One region of the Pseudomonas sp. S3_A03 genome, then DNA from elsewhere that is predicted to be linked to it. Evidence: predicted binding sites of a transcription regulator. Region 1 holds the regulator's gene; each other region holds the start of a gene.
The links. Region 1 encodes FliA, which starts transcription of late flagellar genes. Its sites were predicted from a motif close to CTAAAGTTTNNNNNNNNNNNGCCGNTAA; they were not measured.
Positions count from the first base shown of each region.

Region 1 (7,572 bases):
AAAAGTTTGCTTTACGTTACGAGGAATACCGGTGGTGGATCGCTCTCAAATGCTCGGCACGGCCCGTACGACCCTGACTGACCTCTCGCGGGGCAATCTGGGTGTGCCGTTGTTGTTGCTGGTGATGCTGGCAATGATGATGTTGCCGATGCCGCCGTTCCTGCTCGACGTGTTCTTCACTTTCAACATCGCCCTGTCGGTGGTGGTGCTGCTGGTGTGCGTGTATGCCCTGCGGCCCCTGGATTTTGCGGTGTTCCCGACGATTTTGCTGGTGGCGACCCTGCTGCGCCTGGCGTTGAACGTGGCCTCTACCCGCGTGGTGATGCTTCATGGCCAGGACGGCCACGCCGCGGCCGGTAAGGTGATCCAGGCCTTCGGTGAAGTGGTGATCGGTGGTAACTACGTGGTCGGTATCGTGGTGTTCGCGATCCTGATGATCATCAACTTCGTGGTGGTGACCAAAGGCGCCGGACGGATTTCCGAGGTGAGCGCGCGGTTTACCCTCGACGCCATGCCCGGCAAGCAGATGGCCATCGACGCCGACCTCAACGCCGGCCTGATCGACCAGAACCAGGCCAAATCGCGCCGCCTGGAAGTGGCCCAGGAAGCCGAGTTCTACGGCTCCATGGACGGCGCCAGCAAATTCGTGCGCGGTGACGCCATCGCCGGCCTGCTGATTCTGTTCATCAACCTGATCGGCGGCATTGCCGTGGGTATCTTCCAGCACGGTATGACCTTCGGCGACGCGGGCAAGGTCTACGCCTTGCTGACCATCGGTGACGGTTTAGTGGCGCAATTGCCATCACTGTTGTTATCAACAGCCGCTGCAATCATGGTGACCCGTGCGTCGGGCTCCGAAGACATGGGCAAGCAGATCAGCCGGCAGATGTTCGCCTCGCCCAAGGCCCTGGCCGTGGCGGCGGGCATTATGGCGATCATGGGTATCGTGCCGGGCATGCCTCATGTGTCGTTCCTGACCATGGCCGCATTGGCCGGCGGCGGTGCCTACCTGTTTTGGAAAAAGCAAAACGCAGTCAAAGTGCAGGCGCTGCAGGAGGTCGCGCGCCAGCAGGAGCTGCTGCCATCCCCGGCCCGTGCCCAGGAAACCAAGGAGTTGGGCTGGGACGACGTGACGCCCATCGACATGATCGGCCTGGAAGTCGGCTACCGCCTGATTCCGCTGGTGGACCGCAACCAGGGCGGCCAATTGCTCGCGCGGATCAAGGGGGTGCGCAAGAAGTTGTCCCAGGACCTGGGCTTTTTGATGCCCACCGTGCACATCCGCGACAACCTCGACCTGGCGCCCAGTGCCTACCGCCTGACGCTGATGGGGGTGATCCTGGCCGAAGCCGAGATTTACCCGGACCGCGAGCTGGCGATCAACCCCGGCCAGGTGTTCGGCAGCCTCAACGGCATTACCGCCAAAGATCCGGCTTTTGGCCTGGAGGCGGTATGGATCGAAATCAGCCAGCGCAGCCAGGCGCAGTCCCTGGGCTATACCGTGGTGGACGCCAGCACCGTGGTCGCCACCCACCTCAACCAGATTTTGTACAAGCACTCCCACGAGTTGATCGGTCACGAAGAAGTCCAGCAATTGATGGGTTTGCTGGGCAAGGCCTCGCCAAAACTCGCCGAAGAGCTGGTGCCGGGCGTGCTGTCGCTGTCGCAACTGCTCAAAGTGCTGCAGGCGCTGCTGGCCGAACAGGTGCCGGTGCGCGACATTCGCAGCATTGCCGAGGCCATCGCCAACAATGCCGCCAAGAGTCAAGATACCGCCGCGCTGGTGGCGGCGGTGCGTGTCGGATTGTCGCGTGCAATCGTGCAAAGCATTGTAGGGCTTGACTCTGAGCTGCCTGTGATCACCTTGGAACCAAGGTTGGAACAAATATTGCTCAATAGTATTCAGAAGGCAGGACAAGGCCAGGAAGAGGGCGTTCTGTTGGAGCCAAGCATGGCTGAAAAACTGCAGCGTTCGTTGATCGAGGCCGCGCAGCGCCAGGAAATGCAGGGCCAGCCGGTGATTCTGCTGGTGGCAGGCCCGGTCCGGGCAATGTTGTCGCGGTTCGGGCGCCTGGCAGTACCGAATTTGCACGTTTTGGCTTATCAGGAAATTCCTGACAACAAGCAAGTGACTATCGTCGCGACAGTAGGGCCCAACGGCTGAGGGTAGTGGGTTATGCAAGTGAAGCGTTTTTTCGCCGCCGATATGCGTCAGGCCATGAAACTGGTCCGTGATGAGCTGGGCGCCGACGCCGCGATTATCGGTAACCGTCGTATTGCCGGCGGTGTCGAGCTGACGGCTGCCCTGGATTACACCCCCCAGGCCCTGGCGCCGCGCGTGCCGAACATGGAGCTTGAAGACGAGCTGCGCAAGACTGCCTCGCGCATCGTCTCGGCCCAGGCCGAACTGAGCATGCGCGGCGACAGCGATGCCACCACCAATCGCCAGTTGTTCGCCGGCCTGCCGCTGACGGCTGCCGAGCCGTTGGTCGAGCCCACTTTCATCGAACCGCCGCGTCCTGCCGCGCCCGCCCCGGCCGCCGCAGTCGACCAGCGCGCGTTCGACTCGATGCGCTTTGAACTCAATGGCCTGCGCGAGTTGCTCGAAGTGCAGCTCGGCTCGCTGGCCTGGACCCAACTGCAAGGCAGCAAACCGCAACAGGCCAACTTGTGGCGTCGCCTGCAACGCATCGGCCTGTCCGGCCCGTTGTCCCGCGACCTGTTGGCGCTGACCCACGAAATCGAAGAGCCTCGCCAGGCCTGGCGCATGTTGCTGGCCCACTTGGCGCGGATGATCACCACGCCACAGATCGAACCCTTGGAAGAGGGCGGAGTGATCGCCATGGTCGGCCCGGCCGGCATGGGCAAGACCACCACGCTGGCCAAGCTTGCCGCCCGTTATGTGCTTAAGTACGGCGCCCAGAATATCGCGCTGGTGAGCATGGACAGCTACCGTATCGGCGCCCAGGAACAGCTCAAGACCCTGGGCCGCATCCTCAATGTGCCGGTTACCCATGTCGACCCCGGTCAATCCCTGGCCAATGCCCTCGACCCGCTGCTGCGCAAGCGCGTGGTGCTGATCGACACCGCCGGCCTGCAAGCCAGCGACCCGGCGTTGCGTATGCAGCTCGAAAGCCTGGCCGGGCGTGGCATCAAGTCAAAAAATTACCTGGTGCTTGCAACCACCAGCCAGAAACAGGTTCTTACCGCTGCGTATCACAGCTACAAACGCTGCGGGCTGGCCGGTTGCATCCTGACTAAACTGGATGAAACCGCCAGCCTGGGTGAAGTGCTGAGCCTGGCTATCAGCCACGAACTGCCGGTGGCTTACCTGACCGATGGGCCGCGGATCCCGGATGATCTGCATCTGCCGCGCCGTCATCAGTTGGTCAGCCGCGCCGTCAGCGTACAAATGCAAGACGAGCCTAGCGAGGAAGCGATGGCCGACATGTTCGCCGATCTCTATCACAACCCGGCAAAACGGGTCGGTTGAGTCAGATGAACACCGTGAAAAGTATCTACATCGATGGTCTGCAAGCGATTCACGCGGCCAAGCCATGTAGCCTGCGTCTAAGCAAGACAAGGTAAAGAAATAAAATGGGCAGCATGCATCCCGTACAGGTGATCGCGGTGACCGGCGGCAAAGGTGGCGTCGGAAAAACTAACGTGTCAGTGAATTTGTCCCTGGCCCTGGCAGAACTTGGCCGTCGCGTCATGCTGCTGGATGCTGACCTGGGACTGGCGAACGTCGACGTTCTGCTGGGGTTGACGCCCAAACACACGCTTGCCGATGTGATCGAGGGGCGCTGTGAGCTGCGCGATGTGCTGCTTCAAGGCCCTGGCGGGATCCGCATCGTGCCGGCCGCCTCCGGCACCCAGAGCATGGTGCACCTGAGCCCGGCGCAGCATGCCGGCCTTATCCAGGCATTCAGCGATATCGGCGACAACCTCGACGTGCTGGTGATCGACACCGCCGCCGGGATCGGCGAATCCGTGGTCAGCTTCGTGCGCGCGGCGCAGGAAGTGTTGCTGGTGGTCTGCGATGAACCCACCTCGATCACCGACGCCTACGCCCTGATCAAATTACTTAACCGTGACTACGGCATGAACCGCTTCCGCGTACTGGCCAACATGGCCCAGAGCCCGCAGGAAGGGCGCAACCTGTTCGCCAAGTTGACCAAGGTCACGGATCGCTTCCTCGATGTCGCCTTACAATACGTCGGTGCAGTTCCCTACGACGAGTGTGTGCGCAAGGCTGTGCAAAAGCAGCGTGCGGTCTACGAAGCGTTCCCTCGTTCCAAATGCGCATTGGCGTTCAAGGCTATTGCCCAAAAGGTCGATACTTGGCCGTTGCCCGCCAACCCACGGGGGCATCTGGAGTTTTTCGTCGAGCGATTGGTACATCAGACGAGCGCAGGACCCGTGCTATGACAGCGAACGGCTATAACGCCTACAAGAAGTCCGCCCGTGACGGTCAGGGCGAGTTGATCGAGCGTTATGCGCCGCTGGTCAAGCGCATCGCCTATCACCTGCTGGCACGCCTGCCCGCCAGCGTCCAGGTCGAAGACCTGATCCAGGCCGGCATGATTGGCCTGCTCGAAGTGTCAACCAAATACGATGCCACCAAAGGCGCGAGTTTCGAGACGTATGCGGGTATCCGTATCCGGGGCGCCATGCTCGATGAAGTGCGCAAGGGTGATTGGGCGCCTCGTTCGGTACACCGCAATACGCGCATGGTCAGTGACGCAATTCGCGCAATTGAAGCAAAAACCGGTCGCGACGCTAAAGATCACGAAGTTGCGGCCGAACTCCAATTGAGTCTCGACGATTATTACGGGATTTTGAACGACACCTTGGGCAGCCGCCTGTTCAGTTTCGACGACCTGTTGCAGGACGGTGAACATGAAGGGCTGCACGAGGACGGCGCGAGTACTCATATGGAGCCGGCGCGAGACCTGGAAGATGAACGCTTTCAGGGTGCGTTGGCGGACGCGATTGCCAATTTGCCTGAGCGTGAGCGACTGGTATTGGCGCTGTACTACGACGAAGAGCTGAACCTCAAGGAAATCGGTGAGGTCCTGGGGGTCAGCGAATCGCGAGTCAGCCAGTTACACAGCCAGTGCGCCGCTCGCTTGCGGGGGCGTTTGGGAGAGTGGCGAGCGCGCTGACAGGCAGTGTGGGGACACTGCAAAGCGATACCGCGAAGGTGATGGATCTTCGCGGGTTCGGCCCGTGGTGCCCCCGGCAGTCCTTTTTGTGTAATGCCTGTTGATTGAAATGACGCGTCCAGGTGCTGGGCGCGTTTAAGACTGCTTGGAGGTCGAATTGGACAAGAACATGAAAATCCTCATCGTTGATGACTTCTCAACGATGCGGCGGATCATAAAAAACCTGTTGCGTGACCTTGGGTTCACAAACACGGTCGAGGCGGATGATGGCCTTACGGCGATTCCGATCCTCAACAGCGGGAGCATCGACTTTCTGGTAACCGACTGGAACATGCCGGGCATGACCGGTATCGACTTGCTGCGTCATGTGCGGGCCGACGAAAAGCTGCGCAGCCTTCCCGTGCTGATGGTCACCGCCGAAGCCAAGCGTGAGCAGATCATCGAAGCTGCCCAGGCGGGTGTTAACGGTTACGTGGTCAAGCCATTCACTGCACTGGCCTTGAAAGAGAAGATCGAAAAAATCTTCGAACGCATCCACGGCTGATGCCATCGCGGGGGAGCTATGGAGCATAACGAAACGTCACAGGGAGACTTTGAGTCGACCCTGAAAAAACATGCTCACCAGTTGGTCGACAGCCTTGAAAAAGGCCAGTTCGGCGACGCGGTGCAGTTGATCCATGAGCTCAACCAGACCCGTGACCGCGGCCTGTATCAGGAAGTGGGCAAGCTCACACGCGAGCTGCACAGTGCGATTGTCAATTTCCAGATTGACCCGCACATGCCCCAGGCCGAAGAAATCTCACAGATCACCGATGCCACCGAACGCCTGTCCTATGTGGTCAGGCTGACTGAGGCGGCGGCCAACCGCACCATGGACCTGGTGGAGAACGCCACGCCCCTGGTCAACGGCATGGCCACTGAAGCCCAGGCCCTGAGCGCCGATTGGGGCCGCTTCATGCGCCGGGAAGTCGGGGCTGAGGAGTTTCGTGAGCTGGCACGTCGGGTTGAAGGCTTCTTGTCGCGCAGCGAGCAGGAAAACCGCACGGTTTCCAGCAACCTCAACGATATTTTGCTGGCCCAGGATTACCAGGACCTCACCGGTCAGGTGATCAAGCGTGTGACCCAGTTGGTCACCGAAGTGGAAAGCAACTTGCTCAAATTGGTGCTTATGGCAGGCCAGGTTGACCGTTTTGCCGGCATTGAACATGACCGCGAAGCGATCCTCTCGGAAAAAGATCCACAAAAACATCTCGCCAAGGGTGAAGGTCCGCAGATTCATGCCGATAAACGTGAAGACGTTGTGTCAGGTCAGGATGACGTAGATGACCTGTTATCCAGTTTAGGCTTCTAAGGAGCACCCACATGAGCTTCGGCGCCGATGAAGAGATCCTTCAGGATTTCCTTGTAGAGGCCGGCGAAATTTTAGAGCAACTGTCCGAGCAACTGGTCGAGCTGGAAAGCCGCCCGGATGATGCGAACCTGCTCAATGCAATTTTTCGCGGTTTTCACACTGTAAAAGGGGGCGCCGGCTTCCTCCAGCTCCATGAGCTGGTGGAGTGCTGCCACATCGCCGAGAACGTGTTCGACATCCTGCGCAAGGGTGAGCGTCACGTTGATTCGGAGTTGATGGACGTGATTCTCGAAGCACTGGATGCGGTCAACGGCATGTTCAGCCAAGTGCGTGAACGTGCCCCGATCACGGCGGCCACGCCGGAACTGTTGGCGGCCCTGGCGCGCTATGCAGAGCCTGCGGACACTTGCGCGCCGGTGGTTGAAGCGGCGCCGGAGCCTGTGGCGGAGCCTGAAGCGGATGTCACGGACACTGAGTTCGAACAACTGCTCAACTCCCTCAGTGCCGTCAAGGCCGAAGCCGAAGCACCGGCCGCCGAAGCCCCGGCAGCGGCGCCGACCAGCGAAGACATTACCGACGCGGAATTCGAATCGCTGCTCGACCAGCTGCATGGCAAAGGCCAGTTCGCCGCTGATGCGGTGGCGCCTGCCGCTGCCGCTCCTGCACCTGCCGCAGCGGGCGGGCCGGTCAGCACCGACATCACCGACGACGAATTCGAAGCGTTGCTCGACCAACTGCACGGCAAAGGCACCTTTGCGGCCGACGCCTTGCCGGCAGTCGCCGCCACCGCCGCTGCGCCTGCCGCCCCTGCGCAGCCTGCCGCTGATGGCCTGATCACGGATAACGAATTCGAAGCCCTGCTTGACGATTTGCACGGCAAGGGCAAGTTCAGCGAGGTTGCACCTGCCGCCGCTACGGCAGCACCGGTTGCCGCCAAAGCGGCTGCACCCGCCAAAGCTGCCGCTCCAGCCGCTCCAGCCGCCAAACCGGCACCTGCCCCAGCGGCGGCGCCGGCTGCGGCCCCAGCGCGTGCCGCCGCCGCGGCGCCGCCTG
Region 1 covers NZ_CP162753.1:2,306,915-2,314,486, reverse strand. Annotated here, with positions in the region: gene flhA (flagellar biosynthesis protein FlhA) at 50-2,164, shown strand; gene flhF (flagellar biosynthesis protein FlhF) at 2,177-3,493, shown strand; gene fleN (flagellar synthesis regulator FleN) at 3,598-4,431, shown strand; gene fliA (RNA polymerase sigma factor FliA) at 4,428-5,168, shown strand; gene AB4O25_RS10375 (chemotaxis response regulator CheY) at 5,338-5,712, shown strand; gene AB4O25_RS10370 (protein phosphatase CheZ) at 5,731-6,519, shown strand; gene AB4O25_RS10365 (chemotaxis protein CheA) at 6,531-7,572, shown strand, end outside.

Region 2 (7,572 bases), 140 kb from region 1:
CAGCAGATTCAGGCTGCCCATGACATTGGTATTCCAAGTCAGCAGAGGGTCTTGAAAACTGGTTGGCACGTGGGAAATGGCCGCCAGGTGAATAATATGGGTTGGCTTTAACCGTTCAAGCGTCGCCGCACAGGCACTTGGATCACGGATATCCAGTATGGCCTGCTCCACGCCTTCACGAGGTGACGGGTTGGGCGTAGTGCAAGCACAACTTACTCGATAGCCTGCCGCCAATAGTTGCCCGAGCAGGACTTTACCGACAAAGCCGTTGGCTCCAGTCACCAGAACATGTTTCACCGCTATTCACCTTTGGCCTGAACAACATAAGTAGGACCGAACGGGTTCAAATAGAACCCGCCCACTGCAACGCAAGTGACTGCGCTCTTCTGGCCTTAGAACGAAAAGCCTTGTTCGTTACGACGCAAGTCTTCTTGAACCATCATCCGGCACAGTTCCTCCAGGCTGGTTTTTGGTTCCCAACCCAGGACCGCCTTGGCTTTTGCTGGATCGCCGATCAACAACTCCACCTCGGTAGGTCGGTAGAACTTCGGGTTGACCCGCACCACGGTGTTGCCGGTGCGTGCGTCAATCGCGTGCTCCTGGTCACCCTTGTCTTTCCATTCCAGGTCGATCTCAACCGCTTTGAATGCCAGCGATACAAAGTCACGTACTGTTTCAGTGCGATTGGTCGCCAGCACGAAGGTGTCTGGCTCATCGACTTGCAGCATGCGCCACATACCTTCCACGTACTCTTTGGCAAAACCCCAATCGCGCTTGGCGTCCATGTTGCCCAGCTCCAGGACGCTCAGTTTGCCTTGGGTGATCTTGGCGACGGAGTCAGTGATCTTACGGGTAACGAACTCACGGCCGCGCAGTGGCGACTCGTGATTGAACAAGATACCGCTGGTCCCGAATATCCCGTAGGACTCGCGGTAGTTGATGGTCATCCAGTGCGCGTACAACTTGGCAACGCCGTATGGGCTGCGCGGATAAAAGGGCGTGGATTCGACCTGTGGAATCGCTTGAACCTTGCCGAACATTTCCGAAGTAGAGGCCTGGTAGAAGCGCACCTTCGGGTTAACGATGCGGATGGCTTCCAGCAAATTGACCGCGCCTAAGCCCGTGATTTCACCGGTGGTCACCGGCTGGTCGAAGGACACACCGACGAAGCTCTGGGCAGCCAGGTTGTAGACTTCAGTGGCCTGCGTGGTCTGCAGCAGACGAATGCTGGAGGACAGATCAGTCAGATCGTATTCGACCAGGTGCAGGTTTGGGTGCTGGGTGACACCTAGCTCATCCATCCGCCAGAAATTGACCGAACTGGTACGGCGATAGGTGCCATATACGGTGTAGCCTTTTTCCAGCAAGAGCTGAGCAAGGTACGCACCGTCTTGGCCAGTAACACCGGTGATAATTGCTTTTTTCATGAAAAATCCCCTTCGAAAATAAATCCTATAACGAACGAGGCTGACCTACTCAGATCGTAATGAAGAGTACAGTCCATTACCCGTTCTATCCGAAAACATGAGCACGCCCAAGCGACGCGCTTACCAAAAATTGATCTTGTTACACCAGCAAAAAACCAGCGGCACAATTGCCCCATGAATGCTCTTGGGCATGCGCAATGGAGTTTCACTTTATATTCGGCTCAACTGTAAATACGGCGGTGTGAACCTCATCAAAATCTCTGCGTCGCAAACAATCCCGACAGTGCATTTACTTCAATACCCTGCAACTTCGCAGGCGGCACGCTGGGCAACATCAGCACTTAAATCGCAACCTGCGCCAATGGGTGAATAATCCTCTACCCCAACCCAAGCGATGCCGGGCAAACCGCGAGCCCTCAAACGTGTTTCCAACGGCGCATGACTCAGATGCCGGCCCGACCGTAAATATCCTCGAACCGCACGATATCGTCTTCACCCAAGTAATCACCGCTCTGCACTTCGATCAATACCAAGTCAATGACCCCCGGATTCTCCAGCCGATGGGTGTGCCCGGCAGGAATGAAGGTTGATTCATTGGTATTGAGTAGAAATTCGCGGTCATTATTGACCACGCGTGCCATACCGCTGACCACAATCCAGTGCTCGCTGCGGTGATGGTGCATCTGCAGCGACAACGAACCTTGGGGCTTGACGACAATGCGCTTGATCTTGAACCGCTGCCCGTCTTCCAAGGTGGTGTAGGCCCCCCACGGACGGCGCACGGTGGTGTGGTCCAGATGGGACTGATGCCCATTTTTCTTCAACTGAGCAGTGATAGCCTTGATGTCTTGCGCGTGATCTTTGTGTGCAACCAGCAGGGCATCGGTCGTGTCGACAATGATCAGGTCTTGAACGCCGACCAAAGCCGCCAGTCGGCGATGGCTGCGCACATAGTTGTTGTTGGAGTTATGACAAATAGCCTCGCCGTCAATGCGATTGCCGTGCTCATCCGCCGGGGACAGTTCACTCATGGCGTTCCACGAACCGATATCGCTCCAACCGATGTCACAAGGCACCGTCGCCACTTTGCTTGAGCGCTCCATCAGTGCGAAGTCGATGGAGATGTCCGGCACCCTGGCAAAGCTGCCCGGCTCCAAGTGCAGGCTGCGGTGGCTGTGACCCGTCATCGTGCCGGAACCTGCGAGGCACGCGTCCACGGCGCTGGATACATCCGGCGCGCACAATTGCATTTCTTGGATCAGCGTACCCGCGCGGAAGCAGAACATGCCGGAGTTCCAAAAATAATCGCCCGACGCCACATACCCTTGAGCCGTTTCCAGGTCCGGTTTCTCGACGAAACGTTTGACCTTGAACCCATTACCAAGGGGGCCGTCATTATCTTTTTGGATATAGCCGTAACCGGTTTCCGCAAACTCCGGTTTTACACCGAACGTCACCAGCCAGCCGTCTTTTGCCAGTTCCGAAGCAGAGCAAACGGCCTGGGCAAATGCAGCGTGATTATCTATTAAGTGATCGGCAGGCAGCACTAACATGATGGCATCTTGCCCATGAGTTCGTGCAACTTCCTGGGCCGCGAGTGCGACTGCGGCAGCCGTATTACGTCCGAATGGCTCCAGAACGAAACTTAAATTGGTGAATTCCGGAGCCTGCGCGCCGTACTCATCGAGCGTCTTGAAATAAAGATCACGATTGGTGATGGTCAATACTTCGCTGACCGACTCCAAAGCCAAGGCACGGGCATAAGTCTTCCGAATTAAATTGCCACCATCTGGCAATTCAATAAACGGTTTGGGATGCGCTGAACGGGAAACAGGCCACAGACGGCTACCCGCACCGCCGCAAATAATGACTGGAACGAGTGCCACACTGTACTCCTTTACGCAATGTCATTTTATTTCGGCCGTCGCCCTCGCCTCCTCGCGACGAACAGACTCGAAAGCAAAGCGACTAGAGTCTTTGAGCTAAAAAATCAAATCGCCGGAGCGTTTGGAGGAGGTTATGGCGTTTCTCTTACAAATTACCCCGAACATTCTTATTTAAATGGTCATTTATGTCTAGGAAAAGACCCGTCATCCGACAGACAAAAACTATTTTTTATGGCCCAGGAAAAAAGCCTGCCAAGGGACGTGTCGATTTTGCGCCTCAAACAACCGAACGCCCGCAAAAACACCCCACGCTCTGCAGCCCATCGGTGTACGCCACATGAATGCTCGCGCCCTTGCGCCGGGACTGTGTCTACACTGCTTATCGGAAAATCCACTCAACAATCACAGATCACGGCCGACAACCCTTCAAAGCCTTGCGGATAAAAAAACCATGCGTAATAACCAACCCGTTACCCAGCGCGAACGTACCTTCCCCGCTCAGCAACGGTTGATCTCCACCACAGATGCCAAAGGCGTGATCACTTACTGCAACGACGCGTTCGTCGAGATCAGTGGGTTCTCCCGTGAAGAACTGCTGCGTGCGCCGCACAACCTGGTACGTCACCCGGATGTGCCGGCTGCAGTGTTCGGGCATATGTGGTCAACGCTCAAACAAGGCTTGCCATGGATGGGCATTGTCAAGAACCGCTGCAAGACGGGCGATCATTACTGGGTTAACGCCTATGTGACGCCGGTCTTCGAAGGCAATCAGGTGGTCGGCTACGAATCGGTACGCATCAAGCCCACCACCGAGCAGATCCGCCGGGCCGAAGCGCTCTACCAACGCATCAACCAGGGCAAGTCGGCCGTTCCCCAGCGGGACAAGTGGCTGCCGGTGTTGCAGGACTGGGTGCCATTTATCCTGATCAGCCAGTTAAGTTTCATGATCGGCGCGTCGCTCAATTCCCACTGGGGCTTTGCCCTGGCGGCGGGCTTGTCGGTACCGTTGGGCCTGCTGGGCCTGAGCTGGCAGCAGCGCGGGCTCAAGCGCCTGTTGCGCCTGGCCGAGCAAACCACGTCCGACCCGCTGATCGCGCAGATGTACACCGACAGCCGTGGCGCCCAGGCGCGCCTGGAGATGTCGATCCTCAGCCAGGAGGCACGTCTGAAGACCTGTCTTACGCGCTTGCAGGACACCGCCGAACACCTCAACGACCAAGCCGCGCAGTCCAACACCCTGGCGCACAACAGCTCCAGCGGCCTGGAACGCCAGCGCGTCGAAACCGAACAGGTGGCCACGGCGGTCAACCAGATGGCGGCGACGACCCAGGAAGTGGCCAGCCACGTGCAGCGCACCGCCGATGCGACCCAGGAGGCCAACCGCCTGACCGGTCGCGGGCGCGATATCGCCGGGGAAACCCGCGAGGCGATTCAGCGCTTGTCGCTGGCCGTCGGGGAAACGGGGGTGACCGTCACGCAGTTGGCCAAGGACAGCGATGAGATCGGTGGCGTGGTTGACGTGATCAAAGGCATTGCCGACCAGACCAACTTGCTGGCATTGAACGCAGCCATCGAAGCGGCACGTGCCGGCGAAATGGGCCGTGGTTTTGCGGTAGTGGCTGACGAGGTTCGCCAACTGGCGCAACGCACGGCTGAATCGACCGGGCAGATCCATGCCCTGATCGCCAAGCTGCAGCAAACCGCCTCCGCCGCCGTACAGACCATGGACGCCGGGCATCGCCAGGCCGAAGAAGGCGTGGCGCGGGTGATGGAAGCAGACCAGGCGCTGGTGGGCATCAGTGAGGCGGTGGCGCATATCACCGACATGACAACCCAAATCGCCGCGGCGACCGAGGAACAAAGCTCGGTGGCCGAGGAGATCAGTCGCAATATCAGCACCATTGCGTTGCTGGCGGACCAGACCTCGGAGCAGGCGTTGAACTCGGCGCAGTTGAGTGAAGAGCTGACGCATACCGCTAATACCCAGTACTCGCTGGTGGAGCGGTTTAACCGGTAAACCGCTATCGGGGGCTTGCCCCCGATAGGGCCCTAGAGGGCGCCGAGAAACCCGGCCACCCTCACTGCCGCAGCCTCCACATGCTGCTCATGGCTAAACCCGGAAGCCTTCAACGGCTTCAAGTCATGATCCCCCGCCTCCAGCCACATCACCTCGATGCTCGGCGACAAATCATAGCCTTCTACCGCCGCCCGATTGCCCAAGGCATCGCGCTCGCCCTGCACAATCAGCGTCGGTGTTTTCAAGCCCGCCAGGTGCTCGACCCGTGGTTTCTCAGGCTTACCCACCGCATAGAAGGGATACCCCAGGCACACCAGGCCATCGGCGCCGACTTCATCGGCCAACAAACTGGCCATGCGCCCACCCATCGACTTGCCACCGATGGCCAGTTTCCCAGCGACATGGCGTCGCACTACGGTATGCACCTCACGCCAGGCACCCAGCAGTTTCGGCGCCGGGTTCGGTGGGCGTTTGCCGCCGTCCAGCCGACGCTGGGCCATATAGGGAAACTCGAAGCGCAACACGTTCACGCCATGCCCGGCAAGGCGTGCAGCCATGTCGCTCATGAAAGACGAGTCCATCGGGGCGCCGGCGCCGTGGGCCAGGATCAGCGTCGGCGCGGTACCCGCCGCCGGGCCCGATGCGACATCCCATAACCACCCATGTTCCCGCGCACACTGCGCCCATTGATCCCCGTCAATACTGGCCTTGTGCTCTTTGCCCATGCTTGCCTCGCTATTTAGTCTGCCTATAACTCCAGCCCAAGTGCCGCACTTGCTTGGGTTGAACCGTGGATGGGGAACCATGAACACTACTTTAAGTACCGCCTATAACTACAAGGTGGTCCGCCAATTCGCCATTATGACGGTGGTGTGGGGCATCGTCGGCATGGGGCTCGGGGTTTTTCTCGCCGCCCAATTGGTTTGGCCCGCGCTCAACTTCGATTTGCCCTGGACCAGCTTCGGCCGCTTGCGCCCGCTGCACACCAACGCGGTGATCTTCGCCTTCGGTGGCTGCGCGCTGTTTGCCAGCTCGTTCTACTCGGTGCAGCGCACCTGCCAGACTCAGCTGTTCGCGCCGAAAATCGCCGCGTTCTGCTTCTGGGGCTGGCAGTTGGTCATCCTCTTGGCCGCGATCACCTTGCCGCTGGGCTACACCAGTTCCAAGGAATACGCCGAGCTGGAATGGCCGATCGACATCCTGATCACCATTGTCTGGGTGGCCTACGCCATCGTGTTCTTCGGCACGGTGATGAAGCGCAACACCAAGCACATCTACGTCGGCAACTGGTTCTTCGGTGCGTTCATCATCACCGTGGCCATCCTGCATATCGTCAATAACCTGGAAATCCCGGTCAGCCTGACCAAGTCCTACTCCCTCTACGGCGGTGCGACGGATGCCATGGTGCAGTGGTGGTATGGGCACAACGCGGTAGGCTTTTTCCTCACCGCCGGTTTCCTGGGGATGATGTACTACTTCGTACCCAAGCAGGCCGAGCGCCCGGTGTATTCCTATCGCTTGTCCATCGTGCACTTCTGGGCGCTGATCACCCTGTACATCTGGGCCGGCCCGCACCACTTGCACTACACCGCGCTGCCGGACTGGGCGCAGTCGTTGGGCATGGTGATGTCGCTGGTGCTGCTGGCGCCAAGCTGGGGCGGCATGATCAACGGCATGATGACGCTCTCGGGGGCTTGGCATAAGTTGCGCAGCGACCCGATCCTGCGCTTCCTTGTTGTCTCCCTGGCCTTCTACGGCATGTCGACCTTCGAAGGTCCGATGATGGCGATCAAGACCGTCAACGCCCTCTCCCACTACACCGACTGGACCATCGGCCACGTACACGCCGGGGCGCTGGGTTGGGTGGCGATGATCTCCATCGGCGCGCTGTACCACATGATCCCGAAAATCTTCGGTCGCGAGCAGATGTACAGCCTCGGCCTGATCAACGCGCACTTCTGGCTGGCCACCATCGGCACCGTGCTCTACATCGCTTCGATGTGGGTCAACGGCATCGCCCAGGGCCTGATGTGGCGTGCGGTCAACGAAGACGGCACCTTGACCTACTCCTTCGTCGAAACCCTGGTGGCCAGCCACCCAGGCTTCATCGTGCGGCTGGTGGGCGGCGCGGTGTTCCTCAGCGGCATGCTGCTGATGGCTTACAACACGTGGCGCACCGTGCGTTCGCCGCAGCCTGTCGAAGCCACTGCCACTGCGCAGTTGGCCTGAGGAGTCCGTGATG
Region 2 covers NZ_CP162753.1:2,448,593-2,456,164, forward strand. Annotated here, with positions in the region: gene AB4O25_RS11035 (GDP-mannose 4,6-dehydratase) at 1-297, opposite strand, end outside; gene gmd (GDP-mannose 4,6-dehydratase) at 393-1,427, opposite strand; gene AB4O25_RS11045 (mannose-1-phosphate guanylyltransferase/mannose-6-phosphate isomerase) at 1,871-3,313, opposite strand; gene AB4O25_RS11050 (methyl-accepting chemotaxis protein) at 3,765-5,330, shown strand; gene AB4O25_RS11055 (alpha/beta family hydrolase) at 5,363-6,055, opposite strand; gene ccoN (cytochrome-c oxidase, cbb3-type subunit I) at 6,135-7,559, shown strand; gene ccoO (cytochrome-c oxidase, cbb3-type subunit II) at 7,570-7,572, shown strand, end outside.
Region 2: a site for FliA is predicted at 3,708-3,735, ahead of AB4O25_RS11050 (methyl-accepting chemotaxis protein). Genes of this name have one in related genera too.

Region 3 (7,572 bases), 650 kb from region 1:
TTTCTCGACGAGATCGGCGATATGCCGCTGCCGACCCAGGCCCGCTTGCTGCGCGTATTGCAGGAGCGTTGCGTGCAACCGGTGGGGAGCAGCGAGTTGTTTGCGGTGGACCTGCGCATTATTTCGGCCACCAACCGCGCCCTGCGCGAATGGGTGCAGGCCGGGCGCTTCCGTGAAGACTTGTACTACCGCATCGGCGGCCTGACGCTGGAGTTGCCGCCCTTGCGCGAGCGCAGCGACAAGCAGGCGCTGTTTCAGCAACTGTGGCAGCAACACCGCGAACCGACCCAATGGGCCGGCCTGAGCAGCGAGGTGCTGGCGCTTTTCGAACAGCATCCATGGCCAGGGGAATTTGCGCCAGGTCAGCAGCGTGCTGCAGGTGGCGCTGGCAATGGCCGAGGAACAACCGATCCGCCCGGAGCATCTGCCGGATGATTTTTTTGTGGACTTGAATGTGGCCCCGCCGCCAACTGCCAGTGAATACCTGGATGACAGCATCGACCTGAACGAGCGCCTGAAGGCGGCGGGCGGGAATATCTCCCACCTGGCGCGCGAGTTGGGGGTGAGTCGCAACACCTTGTACAAGCGGTTGCGCCAAGGTTAGCGCGGCTTGACCACCACCAGCAGGTCGGTGAAGTACTCCACCTGGATCGGCAGGTTATCCGCCAGGGCCGCCAGCGCCGCCGCCGTGTCGTCCAGCTTGAACACGCCGGACACACGCAGATCGCCCAAGGCCTGGGAGTCGAAGCGCACCACCCCGTGACGGTAGCTGGCCAGCGTCTGCAAGACCTCGCTCAGGGGCTGGTCGTTGACCTTGAGCAGGCCACGGGTCCAGGCGTCCGGGTCGGCATTGCCGGTGTTTTGCGCGGGCATGGCGTGGCCATCCTTGAGCACGGCGCGCTGGCCGGCGGTGACCTTGACTGCGTCCTGCGCTTGACCTTTGACCGCCACGGTGGACTCGATCACCGTGACCACCGTGCTGCCGTCTGCCGCGCGCTTGACCAGATAACGCGTACCCAGCGCGGTCGCCGTGCCCTGGTCGGTGCGAACCACGAACGGCCGCTGGGCATCCTTGGCCACGTCCACCCAGAGTTCGCCTTGCAGCAATTGGAGGACCCGTTGGTGGCCGTCGAATTGCACATCCACCGCAGAGTTGCTGTTGAGCTGCAATTGGCTGCCGTCTTCGAGGGCGATCTGCCGACGCTCGCCGACGCCGGTACGCTGGTCGGCCATCCACACCGGCAGGTGCTCCAGGCCCCACCAACCGCACAGCAACACGCCAAGCAAGCCCAACACTTGGGCACTGCGTGGGCGTTGCGCGCTAAACGCGCGATTCAGGGCCACGCGCGTCGGCTGCGCGGGCAAGGTATCGAGGCTGCACCAAAGGCCGCGCATGCGTTCAATTGCCACCGCGTGACGCGGATCGGCCTGGCACCAGGTGTTGAAAGCCTGGCGCTCGGCGTCCGTGACGTCTTCGTCGTGCAGGCGTGTCAGCCAATTCGCCGCTTGCTCAATGATCTGTTCGGAGCTCATCACAGCGGGTCGGCCGCATGCAGGCTGTGGTAACAGTGCACCAGGGCGCTGGAAATATAGTTTTTGACGGTGCCGGAGGACACGCCCAGGCGGCTGGCGATTTCGCTGTAGGTCAGCCCGTCGAGGCGACTTAACAGGAAGGCCTCGCGGGCCTTGGCTGGCAAACCGGCGAGCATTTCCGCGATACGCTCCAACGCTTGCAGCGCCACGTGGATCGCGGCCGGGTCGGGCATGCCGGCGTCTTCACACTGGATGGCCAGCGCTTGCATGTAGGCTTTTTCGATACGGCGTCGACGCGCGCCATCGATCAACAGGCGCCCCGCCGTGGTGGCCAGGAAGGCCCGAGGTTCCTGGATGTGTTGTGGCTCGGCCAGCATCAGCACACGAATGAACGCATCGTGCGCCAGGTCGGCGGCGTGCTGGGAACACCCGAGTTTTCTGCGCAGCCAGCCATGCAACCAGCCGTGGTGCTCGCGGTACATCGCCGTAAGGGTCTGCTGGCGCACGGAGTCGCCCAGCGCGGCCGGAATGTCATGCATGCGCAAAAATTTCTCAAATGGGAAATGTTACCAATTGCGCAAACAATGCCAGTAAAACGATGACGGGGCAAGGGCCGGATTAACGCCAACTCCACGACACGCCGGTGTAGATGCCACGACCTTCCGCGGGTGTAGAACGGGCTAAATCCGCGCCCTTGTCGTCGTAAGCCGGTGTAACGGTGTTGGCGTAGCGGCGGTTGGCAAGGTTGCGCAGGTCGACCCAGGCTTGCCAGGCCTGTTGGGGCGCGTCGTAACCGAACGTCGCACCATAAACGGTGTAGGGCGCCGCGTAGTAGGAGTTGGCGTAGTCCACCGCCACCCGTGAAGCATGCTCGGTATTGAGGCTGGTGTAGAAGCCCGTCGGGTGGTCGTAGCGCAGTTGCGCCTGGTAGTAGTGCTTGGGGATACCGGGCAAGGCGTTGCCGCCGAAACGGTCGTCGTCGCGGTAGTGGAAGTCGCTGTAGGTGTAGGCCTGGCGCAGGTTGAGTATGCCGCGGTGGCCGCCGTCCCACAGCGGGCTGAGCAGGCCCAGTTCAACGCCCTGGTGCACGGTGGGGCTGGCGTTGGATTCGGCGATGATTGCATTGCTGGTTGGGGTCTGGGGCTGGGTTTCCACGCTGAGCAGTTCGTGACGTACTTCGGAGCGGTACAGCGCCAGGTCCCATTGGCCAAGCCATGCCTCTCCTCGCCCGCCGATTTCCAGGGTGGTGGCGGTCTGGTTTTTCAAACTGACACCTTCTCGCGCCAACCCCGTGGCCGCACCGCCGGCGAAGTATTTGTTGGAACCCCAGATCATCGACCACGCATGCGGCGGCTCGACCGAGCGGCTCACGTTGCCGTACACCTGCAATTGCGGGTTGACGTCATACCGCAGGCCGATGCGCGGCGCGTAGTCCCAATCATGCTGGCTGAGCGGCGCCTGGCCTTGAGGGTACGTGACCTGGGTTTCGCGGCGCGTGTAGATCGCGGCCAGGCCGGTGGTCAGCCAGAGGTCCGGCACCAGTTCCAGCTCGTTGCCGATGTGCAGCACGGTGTCGGAGCCCAGGTAGCTGTAGTCGCGGGTCTTGGTGCCGGGGGCGTAGTACTTTTTGGGATCAGTAGAAGGTACGCGCACATATTCCGACGCGCCATTGTTGGGCATCGCCTGGGTGGTGCGCAGGCCAACGGTGGTTTTGCTGTCGTGGCCGAACAACATGTCCTGGCGGATGTAATTGAGGGTGCCGCTGAGGTCGGTGTAGGCGACTTTAAGGCGGTTGGTGCCTTCGCGCAGGTCCATCGGGTAATCGTGATAGGCCAGGCCGACTTCAAGGCGCGAGTTGTCGTCCAGTTGCAGGGTGGTTTTATTGGCGATCCAGGTCGATCCCGGTTGCAGGCGCTTGGAGTCACGGCTGGCGTTAAGGCTGTTGGCTGCGCGCGGGTCGTGGCTGATCTGGCTGCGGGTGAGTTTGCCGGGGGTGTCGTTGGTCGTCTCGCGGGAACGGAAATAGAAGCGGGTTTCCAGATTCGGATTGAAGCGGTAGCCGAAGTTGGCGGCCACGCCCTTGCCGGTGGCGGCGCTCTGGTGCTGATAACCGTCGGATTCCGAGTCGGTCAGGCTGATGTAGTAATCGGCATCCCCCAGTACCTGGCCCGAGCTGATTTCGCGTTGGGCGTAACCACGGCTGCCGGCCTCATAGCGCACTTGCAGCTTGGGCGCGTCGTAACCCGTGCGGGTCACGTAGTTGACCGCGCCGCCCAGGGCCAGCGCGCCCTGATCAAAACCGTTGGCGCCACGCAGCACTTCTACGCGGCTCTGCCACAGTGGGTCCTTGAGTTCGTAGGGTGTGCCGCCAGGCCCGGTCAGGGGCAGGCCGTCGAACATCTCATAGAGCCCGGAAGCATGCGCGCCGGGGCTGCGGTTCAGGCCCGAACCGCGAATGGACAACTTCACCCCTTCGTTATTCGCCGCCTTGGCGTACACCCCGGGCTGGTACTTGAACACATCTTCGTTGGTGCTCACCCGCCCCTGCTGCACGCTGCTCATGTCGATGTAATTGGTGGCGCCGGGCACGTTCTTCAGCTGCGCCTGGGCCACTTCGCCGGCACTGGCCTCGGCCGTGGTGACTTCGAGCGGCGCCAGTTGCACGTCTTCGGCATGCACCAGCGAACTTAAGGTCAGGGCGGCAAACAGCAACGGAGGTTGGCGCAACAGCATGGGCAGGTCCTTGGGAGTCGGGGGCATGAAGGGCCTGGCCCACCACGCGAACAGTGATGGGAAGCCAACGCGGCCCACCAAGTCACGCTTTGTTAACGGACCCGCTTCTTTCTACACCAACGCCAAGCTGCTTTTTTATTAAGTCCTACATCGAGTCCGCGCATGCACACTCAATATCTGACGAAATAAACAGTGCCCCTACTGTGAAGCCCCCTTTAGCAAACAAACGATCTAACCCAGCACGTTATTGCAGTTCATTGGCAAAGCGCCCGACCGCGCTCACCACCTGTTTGGCGCCCCCCTGGATCTCGGTGATCACCGCGCCGGCCTGGTTGGCCAGGGTCAAGCCTTGCTCTGCCTGCTCGCGGCTGCTGAACATCTCGGTAATAGCTTCGTCGGCGAGACGCTGGTTTTGCTGGACCACGCTGACAATCTCTTCGGTTGCCGTACTGGTTCGGCTAGCCAACTGCCTGACCTCATCGGCCACGACCGCAAAGCCCCGCCCCTGTTCACCGGCGCGGGCGGCCTCGATGGCCGCATTGAGCGCCAACAGGTTGGTCTGGGCGGCGATACCCCCGATGGTCTGCACAATCGCGCTGATCAGCAATGACTGCTTACCCAGTGCTTCGATGCTGCCGGTAGCCGATTGCATCTGCACGGCAATGTTTTGCATGGTTTGTACCGTGTTCTGTACAACGGCCGCGCCGCGCTCGGCCGTGACATCGGTTTGCAGCGACACTTCGTAAGCCACCCCGGCCGCGGCCTTGACCTCGGACTCGCGCAACACCTGGCCGGTGACCACACTGGCAAACTTCACCACTTTGCACAGATTGCCTTCTGCGTCGTGCACCGGGTTGTAAGTGGCTTCGAGCCATACATCGTTACCGCGGCTGTCCACCCGCTTGAAGCGGCTGGCGACAAACTCTCCACGATTGAGGGTCTGCCAGAAATCAACGTAGCCGCTCGATGCCGCCTCTTGCGGGCTGCAGAACATGCTGTGTTTTTTGCCGACAATCTGATCCAGGCTATACCCCATGGCGTCGAGGAACTGAGTATTGGCGGTGACCACCGTCCCATCCAGTTTGAACTGGATAACGGCAGTCGAGCGGATCAACGCGTTGATGAACGCCTCGTTTTCCTTGGATTGCTCAATGGCACGGCTCACATCGGCACCGTAGCCCTGGATATGCGACAGCCGACCGTCACGCCCTTTGATCGGGCACCAGGTCAGGTTGAGCCAGGCCAGGCTGGCATCGCTGCGCAAATAGCGGTAGTCGTCAGTCACCGGTTCAAAGCGCTCAACCGCTGCGTGAAAATTGCGAAAGCAGGGCAAGTCCTTGACGTAAGGGGGAACGACTTCACCCAGCAAGCGACCTTGCAAGTGCTCTGGGGGATAACCAAGCACCCGCGCGAATGCGTCATTGACCGCCGTAATGCGGTACTCCGCATCCAGGGCGATGGAAAGCCTGCCACGGTCAAATTGCGCAACGAGCTGTCGCAAATGAAAAAGCTCGTCGTCCTGGTCCTGTAAATTTTTCTTCAAGAGGCGATTGAACATGGTGGCGTCCCTGCTGTGGTCATCACTGCATCGGCCATGTGGCCGGCAAGCTGAGCATAGACGACGAACAGTCACGCCGGCGCCACTGACCCCAAGCAAGTGATTGACCTAACCGGGCAGCTCCAGCCCCTGCATCAGCTCATGCGCCTCCGAGCCCGCGGGAAACCGGAAACCATACATCTCATCTGCCGCGAGTATCTGCCCAAGTGCCTCAAGCAACTGCGGCTCGCTTGGCGAGGCGCGCAGCAGCTTGTGTGCAGGCAATAACAATTCGGCAGCAACGCCTTCGGCACTGGCGGTCTCGATTACCGCGAAGAGAATAAAGCGCAGGCGTATTTCGCGATCCGTAGGCCACACCGTTTTTTGCTTACTCAAGGGTAGGGCCTCATTTTTCAGAAAAGTCCGAGGCTATTGCCGACGCCGGGGCGATTCAAGCAAGGGAAGGCAAGATAGGCCACTTCCTACAGAGGAAAACGAAACGCTGTACCTGTACGGATAGCTGTGCTGCCGCTTTGCGTTGCCAATAGCGCTCACTGCACCGGAAGGAAATTCATCAGCAACAGACTTTGCGCATAATTGAGACCAATGCGCCGGTAGCGCTCGTCAAGCATCTGCGTCAACAGGTCGAGCCGCGCGACAATCTTGCCGAACTCCACCGCAAAACTGAGGTTACTGCCCTCCTCCGATATCTCGTTGGAAAACAACAGCAGCACCCCATTGGCATCCTGACGCTTGCTGAGCAACCACGTGGCCTTCTCGATATTGCGCGCGGCGTTGCTGACGAATTGCGGGTTGATCGAGTCGGTCATATAGAACTCGGTGCGCCCACCGTGGGCGGTCACCAGCATGCTGCCGATCGCGTAGATAAACGCCCCGACCCGATCGCCCTGGAATTCCGGGCTCAAGGAATAGCTCAAGGCCACCAGGTCGCGACGTTCACCCAAGGCTGGCAGCGGCCGGCGCTGCTCGATCGCCTGGCGAATTTCCCGCTCGGCACTCGCCGCATCCGGGTAACCCGACTGCCGCCATTGGCTGGGGTTACGCAGGTAAAGCTTGCTCATCAGCACGTACAGGCTTTGCAGGTTGTCGCGCATGCCCAGCGTGGCCATGCGATCGACACTGGTTTGAAAGAACTCGTCGGGCTTGCCATTGGTGAACTGCTTGGCAATATCGCGGCCTTGTTGCTGAGTGCAGCCGGTAGCAAAAAACACTAATGCAGCGGCCAGGAGCAACAGCCGGCGCCTGGCGCGAACTCGGAAAAAAGGAAACGTGCGATCCATCGGCACCCGATCTTGTTCTTCTGCCCACGCGGGAAATCGGTGGGGCTGGGACAGAAATAGAGCGGATAAATCTAAAAAAGTGCGAAAGACAGCAGCAGATAGTTGTAAGAGGTGCCTGCCAGAGCGCCGCGTGACGAATTCGTTTCAGCGCCTATACTTCAGTTGCGTGCGTTGTTGGCGAGCCAGGATGGCATTTTCACTTTTACGTGGCCTTGCGGGTGGTTCGCAGCGCCCGCGGCACTATCAGCAGCCGCTGTAAATGAGGTGACGGCAATGAAACATCCAATTCGAGCACAAATGTTTGTCCAGGTGATTTGCCTGCTTTCGGTGGCTCAGCTTTTTTGCTGATCCGGAGGGGAAACTGCCTTTGAAAGGGCTGCGGGCGTGGCGGGGCCCGTCTTCATTTGTCCAGGTTCAGCAGTTCCTGCATACGTTCGCCTATCATTCCTCGCAACCATGCGGCATGAA
Region 3 covers NZ_CP162753.1:1,659,915-1,667,486, forward strand. Annotated here, with positions in the region: partial or broken gene AB4O25_RS07390 (sigma-54-dependent Fis family transcriptional regulator) at 1-604, shown strand, start outside; gene AB4O25_RS07395 (FecR family protein) at 601-1,533, opposite strand; gene AB4O25_RS07400 (sigma-70 family RNA polymerase sigma factor) at 1,533-2,072, opposite strand; gene AB4O25_RS07405 (TonB-dependent receptor family protein) at 2,152-4,266, opposite strand; gene AB4O25_RS07410 (methyl-accepting chemotaxis protein) at 4,511-5,824, opposite strand; gene AB4O25_RS07415 (hypothetical protein) at 5,933-6,199, opposite strand; gene AB4O25_RS07420 (hypothetical protein) at 6,355-7,104, opposite strand; gene AB4O25_RS07425 (hypothetical protein) at 7,505-7,572, opposite strand, start outside.
Region 3: a site for FliA is predicted at 5,852-5,879, ahead of AB4O25_RS07410 (methyl-accepting chemotaxis protein). Genes of this name have one in related genera too.

Region 4 (7,572 bases), 220 kb from region 1:
CAAGGCACCGCCGAGCAGGGAGGTCCATGGGGTGAAATCGGCGGAGAGGCTCATGGTCGGGACAGCCTTCGGGGATTGGGGGAGTGCATCGATAGCACAGTTTCTGCCCGTATTGCGTGAAATGCCGGTGGTAGATGGGGCGGCTCAAGCCCTGGGGCGCAAGCACCGCTATGATTTTGCGGTGCTGCCTGCATTTCTTTCACCGCTATCTGCCTAACGCACGCATCGTCCGCCCTGAAGACCTGATCCCGGCCGGTGGCGCAGCGGGTATTGCCGCCGCCTTCAATACACCCCTGGCGGAACGCGTGGGGCCTGATGTTTCAAACGACGAAGCGACTCACCATCCTGTTAAGGTCGACCGCCAACTTTGACATTTCTCCGCACGCGCTGGCGGTTTGACTGGCGCCCGCGGAACTCTGCACGGCCAGCTCTCGAATGCTGACCAGATTACGGTCGACTTCACGCGCTACATGAGCTTGTTCTTCAGACGCAGTGGCTATCAAGGTGTTGCGCTCATTGATCTGCGTAATGGCCTTGGCGATCTGGTCCAGTGAAGTGCTGGCTTCCTGGGCGACGTCGAGGGATTGGGTCGCCAGCTCTTTGCTTTTGCTCATGGCTTCCACCGCTTCGGCTGAGTCGCTCTGCATGGCGGAGATCATCTGTTCGATCTCTTGCGTGGAAGACTGCGTTCGGTGCGCCAGCGCCCTGACCTCGTCCGCCACCACGGCAAAGCCGCGCCCTTGCTCACCGGCCCTTGCGGCTTCAATGGCTGCGTTCAGCGCCAGCAGGTTGGTCTGCTCGGCGATGGCCCTGATCACTTCGACGACTTTGTTAATGCTTTGAGCGCGCTCTGACAGCACCTGAATCTTGTCGCTCGTGGTTTCAACGTTGCCGCTCAGTTTTTGAATGGACTTCAGTGTTTGAGAGACGCGCTCCAGGCCGGTCTCAGTGAACCCCTGGGTGCGACGCGACTCTTCGGAGGCCGACTCTGCATTGCGGGCCACCTCGTCAACCGCCGCGCTCATTTCGGTTACGGCGGTGGCCGCCTGGTTGACCTCATCATTTTGTGAAACAAGGCCTCGACTGGATTCCTCCGTGACCGCCGTCATTTCTTCTGCGGCCGAGGCCAGCTGCGTGGATGAATCACTGATCTGCATGATGGTTTTGCGCAGGTTTTCCTGCATCTGGGCCAGCGCTTTTAACAGGCGTGCGGCTTCATCCTTCCCGCTGACCTGCACTTCTTTGGACAGATCACTGCCGGCAATGCGTTCGGCCACGGACAGGGCTGTACCTATCGGAGTGGTGATGCTCTTGGTCAGAAGGGTCGCCAGCGCGATAGTCAGGACTACGACACCGGCAATAAGGCCACTGATTACCCAGATGCCTTCGGCGTAAGTGGCGGTTGCGTATTGCCCAGCGGCTGTCGCGCCATTGTTGTTGTAGTCAGTCAGGGCTTTGATCTCGCCCTCCAACCGATTCGTCAACGGGCGGATGCCTGTACTCACCTGGCTTACCGCTGCAGGTATGTCAGCGCGCGCCATCAAAGGTTCGAGAATGTCCAGCTGTTTGGCATATGCATCGGCGGACGCTTTAACCACTAGATACAGGGTGCGCTCGTCGTTGCTCGCGATCAGTGGTTCATACTGGGCTACCGCATCCGCCAAGACCTTCCGGTAGCCTGCAAAGGAGGCAACGGTCGACTGAAGGGTTTTAGGGTCAGCGAGCGCGCGCTGAGTTTCAAGCCTCAGCCGCATCACGCCGGAGTTCATTAATGCTGTTTGCCTGATACTTGGCAGCCAGTTGGTTTCAATATCTTTTTCTGCATCCCGCAGTTTGCCCATCTGCACTGCGGCGACTGCGCCGAGTACAAAGACCAATACGATGATTGACGCGAAAAACATGGAAGCTCGTGGAGCTACGTTAAGGTTTCTAAGGTTCATGTGAGCTTCCTGGCTGCGAGGGGGTGCGGGTTAGTCAGGGTATCGACCTGACGTTGGGAAACTTAATCGGGCCGCTTTGGATATTCGTGCCACGTCAACGCGCCAGCTGTTACGGTGACCACTCCTGGGGCCAAGGCCGGTGAGGCACTGTGTATCCAGAGTCCATACTTCTGCCGTTGAACCGTAAGAAAGGGATTTTCATGAGAGCGTTTCTGATGGCAGGCCTGGCCTTTGCCGTGAGCGGCTGCGGCAATATTTCCAATATCCGTGCTTATTCCACGGCTTATGTTGAACCCGCCGCGGGTGATACCGCACGCTTGCGCATCATCACCAATGGCATGGCGCGTGGCGTGCCGGGCAGCGATTGCATCGACTGGCGTGTTCCCGGCGCTGGCGTGATGGCGGTGGCCGAATCCGGCTTTGCCGACCAGAATAACGGCCGCAGCCTGGGCATGCCCGAGAGCAACCGTCGGGTGGAGGCGAAAGGCCAAGCGCTGGCGCGTACCGAACTGAAGGTCCCGGCGGGTAAACCGTTCGCGATGAACTTCCAGAGTGAAGGCCACGTTTGCGCCGGCTATTCCTATAGCTGCCAACAAACCTTTCGTTTCACCCCAACGGCGCATCAGGACTATGAATTGATCCTGTTGGACAGTGGCCGGTGTCTGGTCGCGTTGCAGCGTTTGAATGCAGGGGGGAACCTGCAAATGAGGCTGTTGAGAAGGCGGGGCTTTGTAGAGCGATGGATGTCTTTTAATAGCATGCGTCTGGGAAGGGGGCGGGTAAACGAACCCACCCCCGTTCCGCGTCAAAGCCCGCTTCGTTACTTCAATTTAATGAGTGTGTTGGATCGAAAAAAACTATGAGTCAGATCTGCATTTCAAACCCAAGAACCTCCCTGCGCATTCGTTGGCTGAAAGCGCTATTGCCGTTCTCATTGCTCTTTCTGATGTTTGGCTCTGAGGCCGCCCTGGGGGCCGTGAGCGACAAAGCAGTTAGCCTTTTCGCGGCAGGGCAGTATCAGGCGACGATTGAGGAAGCGGATCGCGTGCTTGAAGCCGACCCTGCCAACTCCGAGGCGTTGAATATCAAGGCGCTGGCAGTCTCTGTGCTGGGCGATGACCGTACCGCCATCGTCCTGGTTACCCAGGCACTGGAGGCGGCTAAACAGAACGGCCAAGCCTCGACCGCGCAACAGGCGACCTACTGGAACAACCTCGGCTATCTTCACGAGCGACTACGCAATTTCGAGATTGCCCTTGGCTACTATGAAACATCCTTGAAGATGCGCCTCGCGGTACTTGGCACGGATGACCTGATAATTGCCGACAGCTACAACAACATCGGTACCGCGCAGAGCAAACTGGGCCGATATGAAGAGGCCTTCGAAAACCTGCGCAAAAATATCGCGTTGAGAAAGCGACTGCTCGGCGACAACGACGCTTCGGTAGCCGTCTCGCTGAACAACTTGGGCAATGCCTATAACCTCCAGGGCAAGTACGAGGCGGCGCTGCCGCTTTTTCAACAGGCGCTGGATATCGACATGGCCCTGCATGGTCCGCGCCATCCGACGGTCGCCATCCGCTGGAACAACCTCGGCGACGCCTATCGCGGCCTGGGCCAGTACGATAAAGCGGAAGCCTTCCTGACGATGGCGCTGAACAGTGACCAGGCAACGTTTGGCGAGCATCACCCCAAAATAATTTTGCGCCACTTCAACCTTGCGCGAGTCTACGAGGCTCAAGGCGACACCGCCAAGGCACGCGCCGCCTATACAAAGGCTCTTCAGATACTCAGGCAGGTCGACCCCGATGACTTGGCGCAAATCCGCTACTTCGAAGAAAAACTGCGAACACTGCAAGGCTAGTGTGTGCGCATCGGAGGGGCATTTTTTTCATGCGTCTCTCCCATGCCGACGCTTGCGTCAGAACCCTTGGCTGAAGCTGATGCCGCGCATAATCGAGAAACGTGGGTCGATCAGTTTCAGCGCCTGTTCGCCCTTCACCTTGGCCACGGTTACGTTGTAGGTCTTGGGCGCGTCGCAGAGAACTTCCGGTTGCGTGCGAGTTTTTCGATGGCCGGGGTTTTTGGACCAGGCAGCGATGGGTTGCTGGCGGAATGTCGACGGGCAGCATCCAGGATTTTTCCACGGCGGGGCCCATCTGCTGGGGGTTAGCGGTGGTGTTCTGGATCTTGGCGATCTCATACCCCTGGGCGTAACGAAGCCGGACGCCTGCGGTACGTACGCGGTGCGGCCAGGTGTAGGGATCTGGTTTATGAGGAAGGGGTTTTGAGCTTGCGGATGCGCCAACATCCTACGTTCAAGGATTGGCTTTCATCCGCCCCAGAATCGCCGTGCGCAGGCATTGCCAGGCGATAAACCCGATCACCAGAACCTCGGCCACGCCCAAAAATACGTTGAATGAAAACGCGACCGGCTGCTCGGCCCAGTAGAACGTCGTGTATCCCGATCTAAAACCGCTGATTCGCAGTCGCCCGCTGATCACCGCCGGCACTAATGCGACGATCTGATTCAGCTCCAGCACTGCGAGGAAAGTGCCTATCAGCGCGAGCAGGGCGCGCGCGGGGATGCCGAGTTGTTCGGTCGACTCAGCCGCCGGCACGGGGCCTTTGGTTTTGCGCTGCCTGGCGATCTTCGCCGGCGTTGGCGCCGGCCGATAGGGTGCCGGTTTAGCGACCGCCGATTCAAGGACGACCTCGCCAGGCACGGCCACGTCGAGGTAGTCGGCCAGTGTGCGCAGCCACAGGTCGGTGCGTTTGCTGCCCGGCACCACCGGAATGTTGTCGGTGGTCAACCGGTGCTCGCCGCCATCACGCATTACCAGCCACAACTGGGTGTGGATGGGCTCGGCCTGCTCGCGACGGACGCAGTTCCAGGGCGCGCGGGTTATCGATGTTGAATACAGACTTCACACGCTCTCGGCGCCCGAAAAAGTTCTGCGTGCGGCGCTTGCCTTCGCCGCCGACGCGTGACAACAACAACGACTCGCGCGAGCCCATGTACACCATCAGGGACAGGCCCAAGGCAGGCATCAGCAGCAGCGAGAGTATTAACAGGAGGGTCGACAACGGATTCAGATCAGCCAGCTGCGCTTGCCATTCGGTAAGCCAGAACCCGACGCAGGCCACCGGCAGGATGAAGGTGATTGCGCCGGTCAGCAGCATAAATGCGCTTTGCACGAGGTTGCGTGAATGGATATGCAGATCGCCGTTGGCGAGATGTTCGAAGCGGTGGCCGATTAGCATGTCGAGATCCATGGGCGCCGGGCTCAATACCGCTTCAGGGGCCGGTAGGCTGGGGTCGAGGTTGATGTCGCGCAGAATACCGTATGCAGGGCCTGCTTTCTAAGCGCATCCCATCCAGATGACAGCCTCCGTCCATGCGGTCACCGTCGGTGCCAATCCCCAGGGGATGATTTCCGCGCTCGCCGACACCCTGTCATCGTCCCCGGTGAAACAAACAGATGCCCACTGAACGTTGCTTGAGTGAGCCGGCTGTGAAATTCATCTCCAGTTCTGTGGTCTGTACAACGATCCCGTAAAGGACTGGTACCAATGCCTATTCGCCGTACTCTTTGTTTTCTGACGCTGCCGTTATTTGCCGGCTGTCAGTATTTCCCTCATTTCCATTACTTCAAAGCGCCTGAAAACGAGCCGAACCCCGCTTGGGTCAGGGTCGTGAATTTCACTCAGCATGCCGATATTTATCAATACGAGAACGGCGTGCGTTCGGGAGGCTCCGTCCGGACGGGGCCTCTTCCATTTACCCACACGCAAGACGTGGGCATGCCCAAGGCCGGGCAGAATTTGACTTCCGACTACTATGAAACACCCATAAGGCCGGGCATCGAGACGCAGGTGAGTATGTTCTGGAAGGGCTCGCGCACCGCTCGTGCTACGTCACAACTCAATTCACGCCACAGGCCGGGCGCTATTATCAATTCAGGCTGACATCCGGTTCGGGGGGGACCTGTACGTTGTATCCGTCGCTGATCGAACGCGATAACGACGGGACCGGATGGCATCTGACGCCCAATCCTGAGGTTACGTACATAGGCGAGGGGCCCACTGCCAAAATGCATTACAACAATAGCCGCTTTGAAGACCCCAACTACCACCCACCTGCGGATCTCTATCCCGGCATCGACGTTAACTGAAAGGGGGATTTCGTAGATCGAATGGGCTCGTCTGGCCGTTTTCTGCCTGTGACGACCGATTGAATTCGGCCATTTACTGCCTTTCGAGACTGGCTGAAAATGGGCAGATATGGACGCTCACCTTGTAGCAGTCCCGTCCCGAAACGGAAAACGACGCTATCGGATGCTGGTAGCGTTCTTTGAGCATCGCCTGCACCCTTCTTAGTTGTGGTATGTTTGTTTTATATTTTTGTAATAGACATAAAAATATTCATTCATATAGAGGCCGTACTATCAGATGCTCTCGCGAATAATCTTTAAAAGCGGCTCCAGCCCAAATGAACCGAGCCTAGAGCTCGATCTCTCAGCAGTTACTGTTTTTGTAGGTCCTAATAACAGCGGGAAGTCAAGGGCGCTAGTGGAGATTGAAAACTTCGCCACTAAAAGCCATCCAGGCGAAACGAAGCTAATACAAAGTATAGAGTTTTTGAAATGGACTAGTGATGAATTCAAGTCTGCTTTGAGCAAGGTTGAGGCTCCGCCGGGGCCAGGTGAGGTACATCACGCAGACCATATGTACATTTCAAGATTGAAACCGCAGAATAATGCGATTCAACGCGCATTTGTACACATTCCAACCATATTGAATGAAGCCTACAAGCGCTGGCGCGGGACATAGTAACTACCACCAGTACTTAAATTTTTTTACTCTACGCATGAATGGGCAAAACCGCCTTACACTTACCAGTGAGCAATCCGCTGGTGATTTGCAGTCTGCACCTACTAATAATCTTGCGAAACTGTTTGTAGATAACGACCTGCTAGAGGAGATTCGCCGTATAGTTTTTGATGCATTTGGTCAGTATCTAGTTATTGACCCTACAAAAATTGGCTCGTTCAGACTTCGCCTGTCACCGCGACCTCCCAGTGATGAACGAGAGGAGAAAGGTTGGGATGAGGCTTCACGGGAATTTCACGCCAATGCTGTTGAAATTTCAGAAGCAAGCGATGGAGTGAAAGCGTTCGTAGGAATGCTAAGCACTGTCATAGCAGGCGAGCCAAAGGTTTCCCTGATCGATGAGCCTGAGGCGTTCCTCCATCCCGCGTTATGTGCCCGATTAGGGAAAGAGCTTTCTAAGGCATTAGCGGACTCGAATCGACGCTTATTCGTCTCAACCCACAGTGCAGCATTTCTCATGGGCTGCGTTCAAAGCGGAGTACCCATAAATATTGTTCGACTTACATATGATTATAAGGTCTCGACCGCGCGCCTTCTTGCGATGGAGAAACTGTCCCACCTTATGAGAAACCCTTGCTGAGATCGGTTGGTGTTCTCAATGCTTTGTTTTACAATGCTGTCGTCGTAACCGAAGCCGATGCTGATCGGGCTTTCTATCAAGAAATCAATGAACGCCTTTTGCAATCTTCAGATTCGCGCGGCATTGAAGGATGCCTTTTTCTGAATGCTCAAAACAAAC
Region 4 covers NZ_CP162753.1:2,090,060-2,097,631, reverse strand. Annotated here, with positions in the region: gene AB4O25_RS09475 (YeeE/YedE family protein) at 1-54, opposite strand, end outside; partial or broken gene AB4O25_RS09470 (chloride channel protein) at 189-299, shown strand; gene AB4O25_RS09465 (methyl-accepting chemotaxis protein) at 321-1,901, opposite strand; gene AB4O25_RS09460 (hypothetical protein) at 2,141-2,803, shown strand; gene AB4O25_RS09455 (tetratricopeptide repeat protein) at 2,800-3,804, shown strand; partial or broken gene AB4O25_RS09450 (hypothetical protein) at 4,259-5,204, opposite strand; gene AB4O25_RS09445 (hypothetical protein) at 5,514-5,909, shown strand; gene AB4O25_RS09440 (AAA family ATPase) at 6,742-7,413, shown strand; gene AB4O25_RS09435 (TOPRIM nucleotidyl transferase/hydrolase domain-containing protein) at 7,407-7,572, shown strand, end outside.
Region 4: a site for FliA is predicted at 1,980-2,007, ahead of AB4O25_RS09465 (methyl-accepting chemotaxis protein). Genes of this name have one in related genera too.